One region of the Streptomyces sp. NPDC018026 genome, then DNA from elsewhere that is predicted to be linked to it. Evidence: riboswitches for the same ligand, from Rfam matches in the RefSeq annotation. Region 1 holds a riboswitch; the other holds the start of a gene.
The links. A riboswitch is a leader RNA that binds a small molecule or an ion and turns the genes downstream of it on or off. The one in region 1 is predicted to bind cyclic di-AMP.
Positions count from the first base shown of each region.

Region 2: it holds a riboswitch for cyclic di-AMP, as region 1 does, so the genes downstream of both, ACH4D3_RS16670 (NlpC/P60 family protein) here and rpfA (resuscitation-promoting factor protein RpfA) in region 1, are expected to answer to the same signal.

Region 1 covers NZ_JBIRFY010000012.1:93,530-98,374, forward strand. The annotation lists gene divIC (cell division protein DivIC) at 1-451, opposite strand, end outside; gene eno (phosphopyruvate hydratase) at 560-1,840, opposite strand; gene rpfA (resuscitation-promoting factor protein RpfA) at 2,088-2,816, opposite strand; cyclic di-AMP (ydaO/yuaA leader) riboswitch at 2,820-2,986, opposite strand; gene ACH4D3_RS30620 (transglycosylase family protein) at 3,170-4,207, opposite strand; gene ACH4D3_RS30625 (cytochrome P450) at 4,351-4,845, opposite strand, start outside.
Region 2 covers NZ_JBIRFY010000004.1:547,174-552,018, reverse strand. The annotation lists gene pcrA (DNA helicase PcrA) at 1-1,542, opposite strand, end outside; cyclic di-AMP (ydaO/yuaA leader) riboswitch at 1,797-1,975, shown strand; gene ACH4D3_RS16670 (NlpC/P60 family protein) at 1,982-3,178, shown strand; gene ACH4D3_RS16665 (tellurite resistance/C4-dicarboxylate transporter family protein) at 3,205-4,221, shown strand; gene ACH4D3_RS16660 (hypothetical protein) at 4,199-4,552, opposite strand.

The sequences.
Region 1 (4,845 bases):
CGACCCCGTCCCACACGTTCCGGTACCAGGGACGGTCGGCGGCGCCGGCCCGGGCCCGGGTCTGCTCCGCCGCCTCCGGGTCGACGACGACGAACCCCGTCTCCCCCGGCATCACGTAGTGCAGCCGCAGCCGGACCTGCTGCTCGGCGTAGGCGTCGTCCTGCCAGCGGGCCTTCAGGTCGCGCAGGTCCTCGACCCGCTGCCGGGTCTCCCGCTGCTCCCGCTGGAGATCGGCGATCTCGGCGCGCTGGGCGACGTACTGCCGTATCGGGTAGGCGAGCGCCACGACGAGCGAGCAGAGCACCATCGCGAGCAGCGCGGCCCGGCCGGTCAGCCGGGAGCGCCGGGCCTGGCGCCTGGTCTGCGAGCGGTAGACCCGGGCCGCGGTCTGTTCCCCGATGATCCGGATCCTGGTCGCGGTGGAGAAACGGTCCCGGTCCTTCACGGCCATCTGGTCTCCGCCTCCCGTGCACGCGCGTACGTCCCCGCACACGGTACGGGACCGGATACGGGGACGTACGTACGACGCTGCCTCTTACGGGGCCTTACCGGGTGGCGCTCAGCCCTTGAACCGCGGGAAGGCGCTGCGGCCGGCGTACACCGCGGCGTCGTCGAGGATCTCCTCGATGCGCAGCAGCTGGTTGTACTTGGCGACGCGCTCGGAGCGGGCCGGGGCGCCGGTCTTGATCTGGCCGCAGTTGGTGGCGACGGCCAGGTCGGCGATGGTGACGTCCTCGGTCTCGCCGGAGCGGTGGGACATCATGCACTTGAAGCCGTTGCGCTGGGCCAGCTCGACGGCGTCCAGGGTCTCGGTCAGCGAACCGATCTGGTTGACCTTGACGAGCAGGGCGTTGGCCGAGTTCTCCTCGATGCCGCGGGCCAGGCGCTCCGGGTTGGTGACGAACAGGTCGTCGCCGACCAGCTGGACCTTGTCACCGAGCTTGGCGGTGATGGTGTTCCAGCCGTCCCAGTCGTCCTCGAACAGCGGGTCCTCGATGGAGACCAGCGGGTACGCCTCGACCAGCTCGGCGTAGTACTCGGTCATCTCGGCGGCGGAGCGCGTCTTGCCCTCGAAGCTGTAGGCGCCGTCCTTGTAGAACTCGGACGCGGCCACGTCGAGCGCGAGGGCGATCTGCTCGCCGGGGGTGTAGCCGGCCTCCTTGATCGCCTCGAGGATGAGGTCGAGGGCCTCGCGGTTGGAGCCGAGGTTCGGGGCGAAGCCGCCCTCGTCGCCGAGGCCGGTGGCCAGGCCCTTGTTCTTCAGGACCTTCTTGAGGGTGTGGTAGACCTCGGCGCCCCAGCGCAGGGCCTCGGAGAAGGACTCCGCGCCGATCGGGGCGATCATGAACTCCTGGATGTCCACGTTGGAGTCGGCGTGCGAGCCGCCGTTCAGGATGTTCATCATCGGCACCGGCAGCAGGTGCGCGTTGGGGCCGCCCAGGTAGCGGAACAGCGGCAGGTCGCTGGCCTCGGAGGCGGCGTGGGCGACGGCGAGGGAGACGCCGAGGATGGCGTTGGCGCCGAGCGAGCCCTTGTTGTCGGTGGCGTCCAGGTCGAACATGGCCTGGTCGATCAGGCGCTGCTCGGTGGCGTCGTAGCCGACCAGCTCCGGGCCGATCTGCTCGATGACGGCCAGCACGGCCTTCTCGACGCCCTTGCCGAGGTAACGGCTCGGGTCGCCGTCACGCAGTTCGATGGCCTCGAAGGCACCGGTGGAGGCGCCGGACGGAACGGCGGCACGACCCGTGCTGCCGTCGTCGAGGCCGACCTCGACCTCGACCGTGGGGTTGCCTCGGGAGTCCAGGATTTCCCGGGCTACGACGACGTCGATGGACGGCACGAGCATCTCCTTCTTCAATGTGACGCTTCACTGTGACGCTACGGTCTGCCGCGGTCCCGAGGGACCGCGACGGCTCTGCGGGACCGAGCCTAACCGGCTCCGGACGATCGGCCAGCCGATCGCCCACCCGCTGGACAGAACCGAGAGTAAATTGTTTCCGAACGGAACAAAGGCGGAACATGAAAGTCCCGCCCCGGTGCGTACGGGGGAACACGCACCGGGGCGGGAGTCGCGGGGCCGCCGCCGCTTACTTCAGGTGCAGCTGCTGGCCCGGGTAGATCAGGTCGGCGTCTTCGACGATGTCGTCGTTCAGCTTGAACAGCTTCGCCCAGCCGCCCTTGACGTCGTGCTCCTCGGCGATCGAGCTGAGGGTGTCGCCCTTGACGACCTTGTACTCGCCGTCGCCCTTCTCGACCTTCTTGCCGGTCGGGGTGGTGACGGTCTTCTTGGCGGGCTTCTCGGCCTTCGGCTCGGCGGCCGGGCGCTCGGAGGAGCGGGAGGCCTTCTGCTCGGTGGAGCGCTCGGCGGTGGAGCCGCTGCTCTGGCTCTGCGAGCTCTCGGAGCTGCCGGAGCCGCTGTCCTGCGAACCGCCACCGGTGTACGCGGCGCCCGACAGGCCGGTGCCGCAGACCGGCCAGGCACCCTTGCCCTGGCCCGCGAGGACCTTCTCGGCTATCTCGATCTGCTGAGACTTGCTCGCCTGGTCGGCGCTGGAGGCGTACTGCGTACCGCCGTAGGCGGCCCAGGTGGAGGCGGAGAACTGCAGACCGCCGTAGTAGCCGTTGCCGGTGTTGATGGACCAGTTGCCGCCGGACTCGCACTGGGCGACGGCGTCCCACTCGGACGCGGTGGCGGCGGAGGCGTTGCCGGCCGCCATCAGCGGGGCGGCGACGGCGGCACCGGTGACACCGGCGACGGCGATGACACGGGTGGCCTTGGACGGACGACGGTGCTTGCCCTTGCCGGAAAACAGCATGGTTGATCCCCTCACCGACGCCTGCGAGGTGAGCTGTCGGGTTCGGGCCGGTTGAGTTGCCCGGCCGGGTTCCTCGCGGAACTCGGCTTCACCCCTAGCCGCTCCGGCTCAACTGCCCGGTGCGGCACTTACCTTGGGTCCCCCGCTCCTGCCTGCGGCGCTTGACGCGACGACTGTTCCCGTACGGCCGCTGGCAGGATTCGGCGTTGCGGCTGTCGGGGCCCGCGGTGGCGAGCGGTCATGACCGTAGACACGCGCTCCGCGGATTTTCAAAGACGATCACGGCTTCTGAGACCTATCTCTCACGAGATCCAAAAGGGACATACGGTCTCTAACCGTGACGCGAACTCCCCCTACTTTTCGCCCGATTCGCCCGTGACCGTGAGCGTCTGACCGGGCAGGATGTGGTCGGGGTCGGCGCCGACGACGGTCTCGTTGCCGGCGTAGAGCGCGTACCACCCGCCGTCGACGTCAAGGGAGTCGGCGATGCCCCAGAGAGTGTCGCCGGTGCGGACGACGTAACGCCCGTCCCCGGCCTCTCGCTCGTCACCGTCGCGCGAGGCGTGCCGGCCCGTCGCCGGGTCCGTACGGCCCTCCCCCGCCGCATCCTCGTCCGCGCTGCCGCCGCGGTGCTTGCCGGAGCCGGACGAGCCCTCGGTGCCCTGCGGTTCGGCACTGGCGGAGGGGTCGGATTCGGTTGAAGTGTCCGGCTTGGTGGATTGATCCGCACCGTCGGACGAGTCGCCCGAAGCGCCGCCGGAACCGTCGGACGGGGCGTCAGGCGACGAGGAAGCCGAAGAAGAGGGCGAAGGGGACGAAGAGGACGCACCGGACGTCGACTCCGACGTCTCGGACGAGCCGGTCGAGTCGGACGACTCCGACGACTCGGATGTCTCGGGCGATTCGGTGGGCGCGGGCGATTCGGACGACTTGGTGGTGCCCTGCTCCCCCGAGGCGTCCGAACCTTCCGACGCCCCGTCACCGGCCGAGCCGGAGCCACCGTCCGTGACACCGGGGCCATTGCCCAGACCGGCGAGCAGACCACAGGTCGGCCAGGCGGCGATGCCCTGGTCCGCGTGCATCTTCTCGGCGATTCCTATCTGCTGGGAGCGACTGGCCTGGTCGGCGCTGGGGGCGTAGTCCAGGCCGCCGTACTGCTCCCAGGCCTCCTGGGACAGCTGCAGGCCGCCGTAGTACCCGTTGCCGCTGTTCTGGCTCCAGGCGCCGCCGGTCTCGCACTCGGCGACCTGGTCCCAGTTCGCCGAGCCGGCCGCGTGGGCACCGGTGGCACCGAGCAGCGGGATCGCGATGGCGGAGCCGGTCACTCCGGCGGCGACGACCAGTGCGGGTGCCTGGCGGGGGCGGCGGTGACGACCGTTCCCGGAGAGCATGCGACGACCTTTCACGAGACGACGGGGACCGCGCGGCGGTTGACGCTCGACACCACGCTGATCCGTGAACGTATAGGGAGATCATCGCTTGTCACAAGTTCATGCCGCGCAGATCACGTGAAGATCACAGAGTTGAGCGCGTGTCACTTTTGCGTCGGCGACGGACCGTTGCCCACCGGTGACGCGGGCGGTGTGAACGAGACGGGCAAGGTGCGCAGACCTCGCATGATGAGGCCGCCGCGCCACCGGAGTTCGGCCGGGTCCGCGGCGAGGCGGAGGTCCGGCAGCCGGGTCAGCAGCGTGGCCAGCGCGGTCTGCCCCTCCAGCCGGGCGAGCGGGGCGCCGAGGCAGTAGTGGATGCCGTGGCCGTACCCGAGGTGCTGGCTGTCGCGGCGTGAGAGGTCCAGGGTGTCCGGGTCGGTGAACCGCTCCGGGTCCCGGTCGGCGGCGGCCAGGACGACGAGGACCGGGTCGCCGGCCGCGACGTCCTGTCCGCCGATGGTCAGCGGCCGGGTGGCGAAGCGCCAGGTGGCCAGCTCCACCGGGCCGTCGTAGCGCAGGAGTTCCTCGACGCCGGTCTCCAGCAGGCCGCGCTCGCCGGCGGCCAGCGAGGTCTGCAGCCGCTCCCGCTGCCCGGG
Region 2 (4,845 bases), on a different contig from region 1:
CCTCTCGCGCTGGGAGAGGGCGTCGATCATCGCCTCAGCCCTGTCGCCGATGCCGCGCTTGGGGACGTTGAGGATGCGGCGCAGCGGCACCGAGTCCTCCGGGTTGGCCAGCACCCGCAGGTAGGCCAGGACGTCCCGGACCTCCTTGCGTTCGTAGAAGCGGACGCCGCCGACGACCTTGTAGGGCAGGCCGGTGCGGATGAAGACCTCTTCGAAGACACGGGACTGGGCGTTGGTCCGGTAGAAGACCGCGACGTCGCCGGCCTTGGCCTCGCCCGCGTCGGTGAGGCGGTCTATCTCGTCGGCGACGAACTGCGCCTCGTCGTGCTCGGTGTCGGCGACGTACCCGGTGATCTGCGCGCCGCTGCCCTGGTTGGTCCACAGGTTCTTGGGGCGGCGGGACTCGTTGCGCTCGATGACCGCGTTGGCGGCGCTGAGGATGGTCTGCGTGGAGCGGTAGTTCTGCTCCAGCAGGATCGTCGTCGCGTCCGGGTAGTCCTCCTCGAACTGGAGGATGTTGCGGATGGTGGCGCCGCGGAAGGCATAGATCGACTGGTCGGCGTCGCCCACCACGCACAGCTCGGCGGGCGGCACCTCGGCCTCGGGCGGCACGTCGACGGGGTGCTCCGAGGGGACGCCGACCAGCTCCCGCACCAGCGCGTACTGCGCGTGGTTGGTGTCCTGGTACTCGTCGACCAGGACGTGCCGGAAGCGGCGGCGGTAGTGCTCGGCGACGTCCGGGAAGGCGCGCAGCAGATTGACCGTCGTCATGATCAGGTCGTCGAAGTCGAGGGCGTTCGCCTCGCGCAGCCGCGACTGGTACATGGCGTAGGCCTGGGCGAGGGTCTTCTCGAAACCGTCGGCGGCCTGCCCGGCGAAGTCCTCCTCGTCGATCAGCTCGTTCTTCAGGTTCGAGATCTTGGCGCTGAAGGACTTCGGCGGGAACTTCTTCGGGTCCAGGTCCAGGTCGCGGCAGACCAGCGCCATGAGCCGCTTGGAGTCGGCGGCGTCGTAGATCGAGAACGACGAGGTGAAGCCGAGCTTCTTCGACTCGCGGCGCAGGATGCGGACGCACGCGCTGTGGAAGGTCATCACCCACATCGCGTTGGCGCGCGGGCCGACGAGCTGCTCGACGCGCTCCTTCATCTCGCCCGCGGCCTTGTTGGTGAAGGTGATCGCGAGGATCTGGCCCGGGTGGACGCTCCGCTCGGCCAGGAGGTGGGCGATGCGGTGCGTCAGCACGCGGGTCTTGCCGGAGCCCGCACCGGCCACGATGAGCAGCGGGGAGCCGGAGTGGACGACGGCGGCCCTCTGGTTCTCGTTCAGCCCCTCCAGGAGGGCCGCGGCGTCCAGGGCGGGGCGCGGGGCGCCGTCCCGGTAGTGGGTGTCCCGCTCCGGAGGCGCGTCGAACTTCCCGCCGAACAGATCGTGCGGAACCGGCTCCGGTCCGTGCTCGTCCTCGGGCGGCGGCGGGGGTTCCTCCTCGTGACCCCGGGGGGTCTGGAGGCTCGCCAGGAAGCTGTCGTCAAAGAGGCTGCTCATCGCTCTCCGAGTCTAGGGCGCCCCACCGACAACCCGGTGCCACCCCGGAAAATGCCCACCGCCCCCCGGCACGGACACGCCCTGCGACCAGCGGAACCACGAAGAGTGACGCTCGTGACCGACCCGGGGGCGCCCGAACGAAAGGTCACGAAAATGTATCGGGCATATCACCCACCAACCTTCACAGCCGCCACACGAGTTGGCTACGGTGCGGGGCAGGCCGCTCGACCCCCTCCGGCGAACCTCGCCGGTCCGCGCGGCCTCCGCCGAGTCCGGCCTGCCCGCACGGCACCGGAGCCGGGGACCCACCGAGACCTTGGGGTGAATCGGCCGCACCGCCCTCCACGCGAGGACGGTCCGCCGTAGGGCAACCCTTCCGAACCACCGCCCGAACCCGACAGCTAACCCGGTAGGCGGAGCACTGGAAGGAGTCGCCTCCTTGGCGTCGCACCGCAAGTCGCGCCCCACCGGTCCCCGCGTCGCGGGCATACGGACCCCGGCTCTCGCCACCGCGGCCCTCACCTCCGTCGCCCTGCTGTCCCAGACGGCCCAGGCCACGCCGTCGGACGACCGGCCGACCCTGGAGGAGGTCGAGAAGAAGGTCGACGACCTCTACCGCCAGGCCGGGTCGGCGACCGAGAAGTACAACGCGGCCAAGGAGAAGACCTCCAAGCAGCGCAAGAAGGTCGACGGTCTCCTCGACGACGTCGCCCGGCGCACCCAGAAACTCAACGACGCGCGCGAGGAGCTGGGTTCCTTCGCCTCCGCCCAGTACCGCACGGGCGCCTCGGTCCCGGAGACCGCGACGCTGCTACTCGCGGACTCGCCGCAGGACTACTTCGACCAGAACCAGCTGATGAACCGGCTCACCGGCCGGCAGAAGACCGCCGTCGACGACTACGTCACCCAGCAGTCCGAGACGATGGAGAAGCGCCGGGAGGCCACCGAGAGCCTCGAAACGCTCACCGACTCGCAGACCGACCTCAAGACGGCCAAGTCGACCGTCCAGAAGAAGCTGGCCACCGCGCGGGAGCTGCTCTCGGAGCTGACCGCCGAGGAGAAGGCCCGGCTGGCGGCGATCGAGAAGAAGAAGCAGCAGGAGGCCGCCCGCAAGGCCGCCGAGCTGGCGAAGCAGCAGGCGGCGCAGGAGGAGGCGGAGCGCGAGCGGCGGGAGGAGGCCGCCCGGCAGCAGGAGAGCGGCTCCGGGTCCTCGGGGACCTCCGACGGCACCGGTTCGTCGGACTCCTCGGGCTCGTCGACGCCCGACACCTCGACCGGCACCAAGGCCGACAAGGCGATCGCCTTCGCCCGCGCCCAGATCGGCAAGCCGTACGTCTGGGGCGCCACCGGCCCCGACTCCTACGACTGCTCGGGCCTCACCCAGGCCGCCTGGAAGGCCGCCGGCGTGACGCTGCCGCGCGTCACCTACGACCAGGTCAACGCCGGCACGACCGTCTCCGTCTCCCAGGCGCAACCCGGTGACCTGGTCTTCTTCTACGACGACATCAGCCACGTCGGCCTGTACATCGGCGACGGCATGATGATCCACGCCCCGAAGCCGGGCGCGTACGTCCGCGAGGAGTCGATCTTCTACGACGGCGAGTCCTCGATCTACAGCGTGGTGCGCCCGGCCTGATCGGCGAGGTACTTAGCATCGGGCGCATGTCATCGGCCACCCATCCCTCCGCGCTGCGCACCTGGTGGGCGCAGCGTCCACCGGCGGCCGGGGCCGCGGTGATGGCGACCGGCATCGTGTCGGTCGCCCTCCATCTGACGGGCCGCGAGGTCCTGTCGCGGATCGCCCTCGCCCTGGCCTGCGCCGCCTGGCTGATACTGGCGGCGAACTTCGTCTACCTGCTGCTGGCCGACCACGCCCAGTGGGTGAAGCGGGCCGGGACGCCGGGGGCGCTCACCGCGGTCGCCGCGACGACCGTGCTCGGCACCCGTTTCTCCCTGCTCGGCTGGACGCTCCTGGCGGCGGTGCTGCTGGCGCTGGCGGCCCTGCTGTGGCCGTGGCTGCTGTACCTGGTCGTACAGCACTGGGGGCGGAGGATGCCCGGGGCGGTGTTCCTGGGCTGCGTGGCCACGGAGGGGCTCACCGTGCTCGCCGCCACGCTGGCCGCGGCCACCTCGACGCCGTGGCTGGCGCACGCGGCGCTGGTGCCGTTCTGGCTGGGCATCGTGCTCTACCTGATCGCGCTGTTCCGCTTCGACCTGCGGCAGGTGGCCCGGGGTTCCGGGGACCACTGGGTGGCGGGCGGCGCGCTCGCCATCTCGGCGCTCGCCGGTGCCAAGCTGCTCGCGGCGGCCGGGACCGGCATGTACCTGTGGAACGCCGACGACCAGGCCGTCCTGCACGACGTGACCGTCTTCCTGCTCACGCTCGACCTCGCCTGGTACGCCGTGCTCCTGGCCGCCGAGATCGCCTGGCCCCGCCTGCGCTACGACGTGCGTCGCTGGTCGACCGTCTTCCCGCTCGGCATGACGGCGGCGGCGACCCTGTCGGTGTCCGCCGTCGTCGACGTCCCCTGGCTGGACGCGCCCGGCCGGGCGCTGCTGTGGATCGCGGTGGCCGGGTGGCTGGCGGTCGCGGCGGGAGCGGTCCTGCAGGCCCGCTCCGGGCTGCGGTCCGCGGCGGCGGGCTCCGGGGCTGCGGTCAGGTCCACAGCACCGCGATGAAGACGTTCACCAGGGTCAGCCCGCCCACCAGGCCGAACAGCGGCTTCTCCACCTTCTCCTCGTCGCGCTTCACGTAGACCAGGCCGAGGATCACGATCAGTACGGCGAGCTTCACGCCCATCTTGACGTTGTCCACGGAGTAGTCCTGGGCCTGGTTGAGGCCGATCAGGACGGCACCGGTGACCAGCATCGTCAGCGCGCCGTGCAGCATCGCGGGGGTGAACCGGGCCGCGCCCTGGCCCATCGCCTTCATCTGGGTGAGGAAGCCGCCGAGGAGCGCGGCGATGCCGATGATGTGCAGGCCGACGAAGATGTGGATGAGTACGTCCATGAGGCCGGAGCCTAGTGAGCGCCCGGACGCGTCCGGACACCGGCCCGCCCCGCCCACCCCGGCGCCCCATAACAGCTCACGCCCCCACCCGCCCGCCGGTCCGGCATACCGGTCATCACCCTGCGTGAAGACGCCGGGCCTCGGAGGGCGTGACGATCACATGCGGTCGCCGCGTGATCCCCTGTCGCCACTTCCGTGCATCCCGTCACCGGACCGTTACCGACGCGCCTAGCGTCCTGGCCCAGGCAGCCGGAACGGACCGGAGCCGACCCGGCGCCGGCCGGAGTCGAGTC